Regions from separate parts of the Mesorhizobium sp. LNHC232B00 genome, predicted to be linked through region 1. Evidence: predicted binding sites of a transcription regulator. Region 1 holds the regulator's gene; the other holds the start of a gene.
The links. The regulator LexA, encoded in region 1, represses DNA repair genes until DNA is damaged. The targets are predictions, from matches to a motif close to TGTTCNNNNTGTGTTCNG.
Positions count from the first base shown of each region.

Region 2: a site for LexA is predicted at 2,006-2,023, ahead of dinB (DNA polymerase IV). Genes of this name have one in related genera too.

Region 1 covers NZ_AYWP01000005.1:112,065-116,115, forward strand. Annotated here, with positions in the region: gene X743_RS159755 (ComEC/Rec2 family competence protein) at 1-1,441, shown strand, start outside; gene lexA (transcriptional repressor LexA) at 1,435-2,187, opposite strand; gene X743_RS159740 (GntR family transcriptional regulator) at 2,615-3,388, opposite strand; gene X743_RS159735 (ABC transporter substrate-binding protein) at 3,540-4,051, shown strand, end outside.
Region 2 covers NZ_AYWP01000029.1:47,102-51,152, forward strand. Annotated here, with positions in the region: gene X743_RS143745 (SDR family oxidoreductase) at 1-650, opposite strand, end outside; gene X743_RS143740 (dihydrofolate reductase family protein) at 762-1,349, opposite strand; gene X743_RS143735 (helix-turn-helix domain-containing protein) at 1,486-1,902, shown strand; gene dinB (DNA polymerase IV) at 2,055-3,302, shown strand; gene X743_RS143725 (excalibur calcium-binding domain-containing protein) at 3,306-3,638, opposite strand; gene X743_RS143720 (sterol desaturase family protein) at 3,757-4,051, opposite strand, start outside.

The DNA.
Region 1 (4,051 bases):
CATCATCTCCATTTCGGGACTGCACATGGCGCTGGTCGCCGGCACCATCATGGGACTGCTGCGCGGCGCCTTCGCGCTGTTCCCGGACTTTTCCGCGCGCCGGCCGGTGAAGAAATACGCGGCCGCGGCAGCACTTTTCTCGATCGCCGCCTATCTCGTCATCTCCGGCGTCGTCGTCGCCGCCGAGCGCAGCTTCATCATGCTGGCGGTGATGCTGATTGCCGTCCTGTTCGATCGCGCGGCGCTGACCATGCGCAATCTGGCGATCTCGGCGATCGCCGTCATCCTGGTCTCGCCGCATGAGGTGGTCGGCCCGAGCTTCCAGATGTCGTTCGCCGCGACCGCGGCCCTGGTTGGCGCCTATGCCGGCTGGGCGGATCACCGGGCGGGAAAGACCAGACCGCCGCCGCCGAAGCGCTCCTTGCCGGGTTTCCTGACGCGCAAATTCCTGCTGGCGACAGGCGGGCTGGCCATGACGTCGATCATCGCCGGCAGCGCCACGGCGCTGTTTGCCATCTGGCATTTCCAGCGGGTGTCGCCGCTCAGCCTGTTCGCCAATCTGGCCGTCATGCCGATCGTCTCACTCGTGATGTTCCTGGCCGTTGCCAGCGCGCTGCTGATGCCGTTCGGCCTGGACGCGCCATCCCTTTACCTGATGGGCAAGGGCCTGACCGCGATGATCGCCATTTCGGCGTGGATATCAGAACGCTCTCCGGTCGATGCGGTCGGGCTCATCTCACAGCAATCCGTTCTGCTGGTGGCAATTGCCCTGGTCATCGCGACGATGGCGACGACGTGGCTGCGGCTTGCAGCGCTTCCATTCGCGCTCGCCGGCTTGCTGGTGGTGTCCGACACGCGCACGCCGGATGTGCTGGTCTCGGAAGACGCGCGGCTGGTCGCGCTGCCGATCGGCGGTGGCGAACTCGCGGTCAGCCGGGCCCGGCCGAACGAATTCACCGTCGACAACTGGAAACGCGCGCTGAGATCCGAAACCATCATCCTGCCGGAGATGTTCGACAAGGCGGATGGACAATTCGATATTGCTGATGCCGTCAGCCTGCCGCCGGGAGCGCCGTTCTATTGCACCGACGGTGTCTGTCTCGCCAGGCACCCGTCCGGTGCGATCATAGCGCATGTCGAAGACCGCAAGGATACCTGGAAGGCCTGTGGCTTCGCCGACCTGATCATCGTCAATGACGCAACGGCCTACGACGCCTGCCACAATCCGCTGGTTCTCGTCGTCACCAAACGGCAGCTCGCCCGCAAGGGCAGCGCGGCCATCTTCTTCGACCGCCAATCGGCCACCGGTCCGCCAACCATCAGCTTCGCGGTGGACAGCCCGTATCGGCCCTGGCACGCGCAGCGAAAATTTTCGCGCGAGGCGAGGGGCCTGCAGCCCTATCGCAAACCTGACAAGCCAAGTGCCGTGCCGGCTCAGTAGCGCCTGATCAGCCCGACGAGCTTGCCCTGCACCTTGACCCTGTCCGGCCCGAAGATGCGCGTCTCGTAGGCCGGATTGGCGGCTTCAAGCGCAATCGAGGCACCCTTGCGGCGGAACCGCTTCAGGGTCGCTTCCTCCTCGTCGACCAGCGCCACGACGATCTCGCCCGGACTCGCCGTATCGGCGTTGCGGATAATGACCGTGTCGCCATCGAAGATGCCGGCCTCGATCATCGAGTCGCCCTTGACCTCCAGCGCATAGTGCTCGCCGCCCATGATCATGTCCGGCGGCACCGAGATGGTATGCGTCTGATGCTGGATGGCATCGATGGGCACACCGGCAGCGATGCGACCCATAACCGGGATGGACACCGCTGGTACCGCATCGTCGTCGTTGCCGGCAGCGGCAAAGCGCGACGGTGCCGGCTTGATCTGGCGGCCGAGGCTGCCCTGACCGAAACCGCCTTGGCCGAGACTTCCCTGGATGACACTTGGCGAGAATTTCTTCGCCGCGTTGAGGCCCGGCGCGATCGAATCGGGCAGCCGCAGCACTTCCAGCGCACGCGCTCGGTTGGGCAGCCGGCGAATGAAGCCGCGTTCCTCCAGCGCCGTGATCAAGCGATGGATCCCTGATTTGGAGGCGAGGTCGAGCGCCTCTTTCATCTCGTCGAAGGAGGGCGGAATACCGCTTTCCTTGAGCCGTTCATGAATGAACATCAAGAGTTCATGTTGCTTGCGTGTCAGCATGGCGGCCCCCAAGGCATCTGGACAAGGTTTTGATCCAGAATGGTTCTGATCCAGAATCGAAAAAACAAACCCAGAACAAACACTATCTGTTCCAGTTGTGTTCTGCAACCGTTTAAAGTTTAGTGAATTTGGTAAGAGGGCCGTAATCATTTGCAGAGCCGGACAGGCCGGAAATCGGGGATTTTCGCCCGTTGCCGCCCGTCGCCCGCATTGAAATGTCTTGGTTAATAGCCTGTGGCCTGTCTTGCGACATGGCTCGGCATCAGCCGACGGCAGAGCCCGGCGATGCCGATTTCCGCGCCTGCGATCGGCTTGCCTGCCGTGAACGAAACGAAATCAAAACGCCAACAATAGCTGTTCGGAAGCAGGTACCGATCGCGGGCTTCGGCAATCTCGCCAAGCGTCGGACGATGCGGAGGTGCCGAAATCATCCGGCAACCGCTTTCAAGCTGCCGGCGCGCCCGACGTCCTTGTTCGCGTCGCCGTCCTCGGTGTGGACATAGACGTGCAGCGTATAACCGATGTGGGCCGTCATCAGCGCTTTTGCCCGCTCGACGTCGCGGTCCAGGGCGGCTTCCATGATTGCGGTGTGGTGCTCGATCGCCATCGCCTCGCGCAGCGCGTCCATGGCCTCCTCGTAGCCAGCCTTGAGGCCGGCCGCGGCCCGCAATGTCGGCGCCAGCCCAAGAAAGCGATGGTGCCGGCGCAGCTGGTCCGAGATCGTCGAGCGAAACCGCAACAGCCAGCTGGACGTCGCCGCACTCAGCAGCGCCGCGTGAAAAGCCTCGTGGTTCTCGTCCCATTGGTCGACGGCGGCATCCGATGGGTCATCCACCGCGGTCTTGCAGCGGGCGAGCCGGTAGTGCGCGGTGACGACCGCGTCTTCCCACTGCCGGCCGCCTTTCTCCATCGATTCCTGGAAGAGCGGTATCTCGACGACCATCCTCGCGCGCGCCAGATCCTCAAGTTCGGCGCGGGACACGGGGGCGACCGCGAAGCCGCGATTGCTGATGGCGGTGACCAGGCGTTCGGCTTCGAGGCGCGACAACGCTTCGCGCAGCGGCGTCCAGCCAACTCCATAGGTGCCGCGCAAGGCGCTGAGCTTGAGCGGGGCACCCGGCATGAGACGGGTGGTGAGGATATCGCGCCGCAGAAGCTGGTAGGCGGCTTCCGTCTTGGTGGAGTTCTTCTGGTCCTGCATCGCGATCCATTCGTTCTCTGCCATTGGAGAAATTATATATGATGGTGAGTGATGGCAAGAGTTATATATAATGTTTGACATGCGCCGAGGGACTGACCATGATCGCTGGAGGTGCCCCGAAGGCGGCGCTGATCAAATCTGGGAGGAAATGATGTTGAAGTCGAAATCCGCATGGCTGTCGGGATTGGCCCTGGCAGGTGCATTGATGGTCAGCGCCGGCAGCGCCGCGGCCGATCAGATCCGTATCGGCATCGCCAATTTCGGCGAGCATCCGCAATTGAACGCCGCCATAGCCGGCTTCAAGAAGGCGCTGACGGACAATGGCTTCGTAGAGGGCAAGGACGTCGTCTACACGGAGAGCCATACCAATTTCGATGCATCGCTGGTGCCGCAGATGATCGCCAAGCTGCAGGCCGAGCAGCCCAAGCTGATCTACACCATCACCACGCCGGTCTCGCAGATCGCCAAGAAGGCACTCGCGGGCTCCGGCATTCCGATCGTCTTTGCCGCGGTCACCGATCCGGTGGCGGCCAAGCTGGTGCCGTCGTGGGACGCGGGAGATGAAGGTATGACCGGCGCCAGCGATCTGCAGGATGTCGCCGCGGTGATGGCCTTCACCAAGAAGCTGTTGCCGAACGCCAAGCGCTTCGGCGTGCCTTACAA
Region 2 (4,051 bases), on a different contig from region 1:
GTCGCCTGCGATATTCGCGCGGCGATGTCGGTCATGGTCAGCGCCTCGGGTCCGGTCATGTCGAGGCTCTCGCCTGCATGGCCGCCATCGCGCAGCAGGCGAAAAGCCACCTTGGCGATGTCCTCGACATCGACCGGCGACAGCTCGGTTTCGCCGAGCGCGAGATGGAAGGCGCCCTCGGCGGCGATGGTCGGCGCGTCGCGCAGATAGACCTGCATGAACTGACTGGGACGCAGATGCGTCCACGCTATGCCGGTCGCTTCCAGATAGCGCTCGACCTCTTCATGCATGCGCGTGAAGCGGAACTTCGTCGCGTCGTAGCCGATGTTGGACTCCCTGCCGGAGAACTTCACCACATGCCCGACGCCGGCCGTTCTGCAGGCATCGATGAAACGACACTGCGTCTCGGTCATGTCGTCGCCCGCGGTCGAAATCATCAGCACGCGATCGACGCCGTCGAGCGCAGCGCCAAGCGTTTCCGCCCGGCGCATGTCGCCCTCGACCAGGTCGACGCCGGCCAGATCGCCCAGTCCTGAAGCCGATGCCCGGTTCAGATCGCGGACCAGCGCCCGCACCGCATGCTTCTGCCGCGCGAACTCGCGCACGATCGCTTTTCCGTTCAGGCCCGTGGCACCCGTCACCAGGATCATCAGCTTTTCTCCGTCTTGATTGCCGCTGCTGCCATCCCGGCAACCGCAGCTTGAAGACGAAGAGACCCGGGCAAAGGATTCTGCCCAAACGTCTTTTTATCGATGCGAGGCTCAGCCGCTCGGCGCGTAGCGGTTGACCACCATGCCGCAGGCATAGGCATTCGAACCGAGCAGCCGAAGGTTCCGGAAGCCGCCCTGGTCGAAAATGCGGCGGCCGGCGCCCAGCGCCGCCGGATTGACGAACAGCTGGAGCTCGTCGACCAGTCCCGCCGCGATCAGCGCGGAGGCGAAGCCGGCGCCGCCGAAGACGGCGATGTCGGTGCCCTCGCCCGCTTTCAGCGCCTTGACTTCGCGCGGCAGGTCGCCGCTCACCACCGTCGTGCGTTCCCACCGCGAGGTTTTCAACCTGTCGCTCGGCACCACTTTCCGTGCTTCGACGATACGGCGGGCGAAGGCGTAGAACGGATCGTCGGGATATTTCTTCGCCGCATTGCCCCAGTGGGTCAGGTACCCCTCCTCGGCCATCTTGCGGCTGAGCAGGATGGTGTCGATACCGGCAAAGACGGTGTTGAAATCGCGCTTCAGCTCCTCGTCCCAGCCATTGTCGTCGCCCCACTCCCAGAGTTGCCAGCGATGATCCGCATTGGCGCCGACATAGCCATCGACCGACATCTGCATCTGAAGGATCAGCTTTTTCATCATCGTTCTCCGGCTGTGCCGATCGCGGCCGCGTGCTCGGCCAATCCTTCGGCATTGATTGGTTTACATTTGGAACTATTGACGTTCGAGAAAAATGATGTCAATAGTAAAGTGATTTAAAAATGGAACCATAGAGATGTCGACGCGTGAAAGATCCGGGTGCCCGATCAACCTGTCGCTGGAACTGCTCGGCGACCGCTGGACGCTGCTCATCATCCGCGATCTGATCTTCGCCGGGAAAAAGCACTTTCGCGAGTTCCTGCAATCCGACGAAGGCATCTCCTCACGCACCCTTGCCGAGCGGCTGCAGACGCTTCAAGACGAAGGCATTCTCACCCGCAGCGATGACCCGACCCACAGGCTGAAGGCGATCTACCGGCTGACCGAGGCCGGCATCGATCTTTTACCGGTGCTGGCCACGCTCGGCGCCTGGGGCAGCAGGCACCGCAAGGCCGACGATCATCTCGCCCGCATCGCCGACGAGTTGGCGGCCGGCGGCGAGCCGGCGCTGGAACGGATGAAGGCGGCGCTGCGGGTGGAGCATATCGTTTAGGCGGATACGCAGTCTTCCGATGGCAAATGAGACCTTACCAGCCTCGGCTACAGCCGGCGAATATCTGTTAAGCTACGCCACGGCTTGACAGTCGTACATCATTTGTTCTCTATGTGTTCGCATCTATCAGCAACTGCGGATGAGCGGTCGGGATGGAAACGACAGCCACCATCCTGCATGCCGATCTCGATGCCTTCTATGCCTCGGTCGAGCAGTTGCTCGACCCATCGCTGCGCGGCAAGCCGATCGCGGTCGGCGGCGGCGTCGTGCTCGCCGCCTCCTATGAGGCGCGTGCCTTCGGCGTGCGCGGCGGCATGCCGGGGCGCAAGGCGCGCGAGCTCTGCCCGCAGCTGATCTTCGTCGGCGGCAATTTCAGCCACTACCAGCGGCTTGGCGACGCGGCGATCAAGGTGCTCGACGATTTTACGCCGCTGGTCGAGCGCATCTCCATCGACGAGGCCTTCGCCGATGTCGCCGGCTGCACGCACCTGTTCGGCTCACCGCAAGAGATCGCCGCAACCATCCGTCGCCGTGTGCGGGCCGAACTCGGACTGCCGATCTCGATCGGCGTCGCGCGCACCAAGCATCTGGCCAAGATCGCCTCGCAGGTCGCCAAGCCCGACGGATTGGTGGTGGTTGAGCCCGGCACCGAGCTTGCCTTCCTGCACGATTTGCCGGTCGGCCTGATGTGGGGCGTCGGCCCGGCGACAAGGGCGCGGCTCGCCGAAATCGGCGTCGAGACCATAGGCCAGCTGGCCAGGACGCACAGCGGCGCGCTGACGCGGCTGCTCGGTCCCGCCGCCGGCGAAAAGCTCTCGGCTTTGTCGTGGAACCGCGACCCGAGGAAGCTGGAGACGAAGCGCCGGGCGCACTCGGCCGGCGCCCAGTCGGCACTTGGCCGCAAGCCAGCGGTGGCGCAGGTCATCGTGCCCACCTTGCTGCATCTGGCCGACCGCGTCGCCAGCCGGCTGCGCGCCAAGGCGCGGCCCGGCCGCACGGTGACCGTGCGTGTGCGCTTTGCCGATCTCAGCGCCGTCACCCGCTCGACCACGCTCGACCAGCCGATCTCGGCGACCACGATGCTGGCCGAAATCGCAGGCGATCTGGTGCGCAGCGTGCTCGCCGACAATCCGCATGAAAGAACGATCTCGCTGCTGGCGATCTCGGTCTCGCATCTCTGGGAAAGTGCCGAGCTGCAGCTCGAACTGCCGCTCGGCCTTGCCGACGAAAAGCACCGGCCGGGCACGGCAAAAGGTCTGGCGCGCTTCGGCGCCGACCGCGCCATCGACAATATCCGCGAGCGCTTCGGCAAACAGGCCGTCGGTTACGGCACGGTGGCGCTCGAAGCGGCGCGCTCGGTGCCCGACGAATTCAGGGAGCTGGCGGAAAAGGAACTGTGAGAACTACCTGCCGCTGCGCCAATAGCGATGCACCTTGACGCCGCTGGCGCTTTCCCCGTGCCAAGGCTCGCAAGCGATGCCGTCCTTGTCGGCATCATGCGTCGGCCAATATCCGGGCTGCCCACTGCGCGCGGGGGCAAGACCGACGGCGCGAGCCGCTGCACAGTTCGGGAACGCGGCAAAGTGCCTGAGGGCGGAGAGCGGTGAGTCGATCTGGATGCCGACAAAGCCATAGGCGATGTAGCCGGACAACAGGATGAACGGCGCGAAAAGAGCAACCCATTTCAGCCTGCCAAGGCGATGAGATGCAGGCCAATACAAGAATGGCAGAAGCATTCCCGTCACGCCCCCCGGTCCCAGCACATCGATGCAGGCTATCTCGGGGCAGGCTATCTCGGGCCGGCCGCTATGACAATGATGCCCGACCTGCCGGGATCGAGATACACCCAGGCCCTCAGAGCTGCGCCGTGCCGAAAACCCGATCCCAGAATATCGACGTCACGCCGAAATTGGCGGTATCGTCGATGTGATGATGCACTGCGTGGCGGCGCTTGAGCGTGTAGAGATAACTGGGATGTCTGGGATGCCAGTGATGGATCATGTGGTGGACGCTGATGTACCAGAGATAGCCCAGCATCAGGCCGCAACTGACCGCGCTCGCGGTCGCGAAACCGAAGGCCATCCACACCGGCAGGAAGGCGACCAGCGCATGCACACCCAGACTGAGCCAGGTCGGCGTACCCACCGAA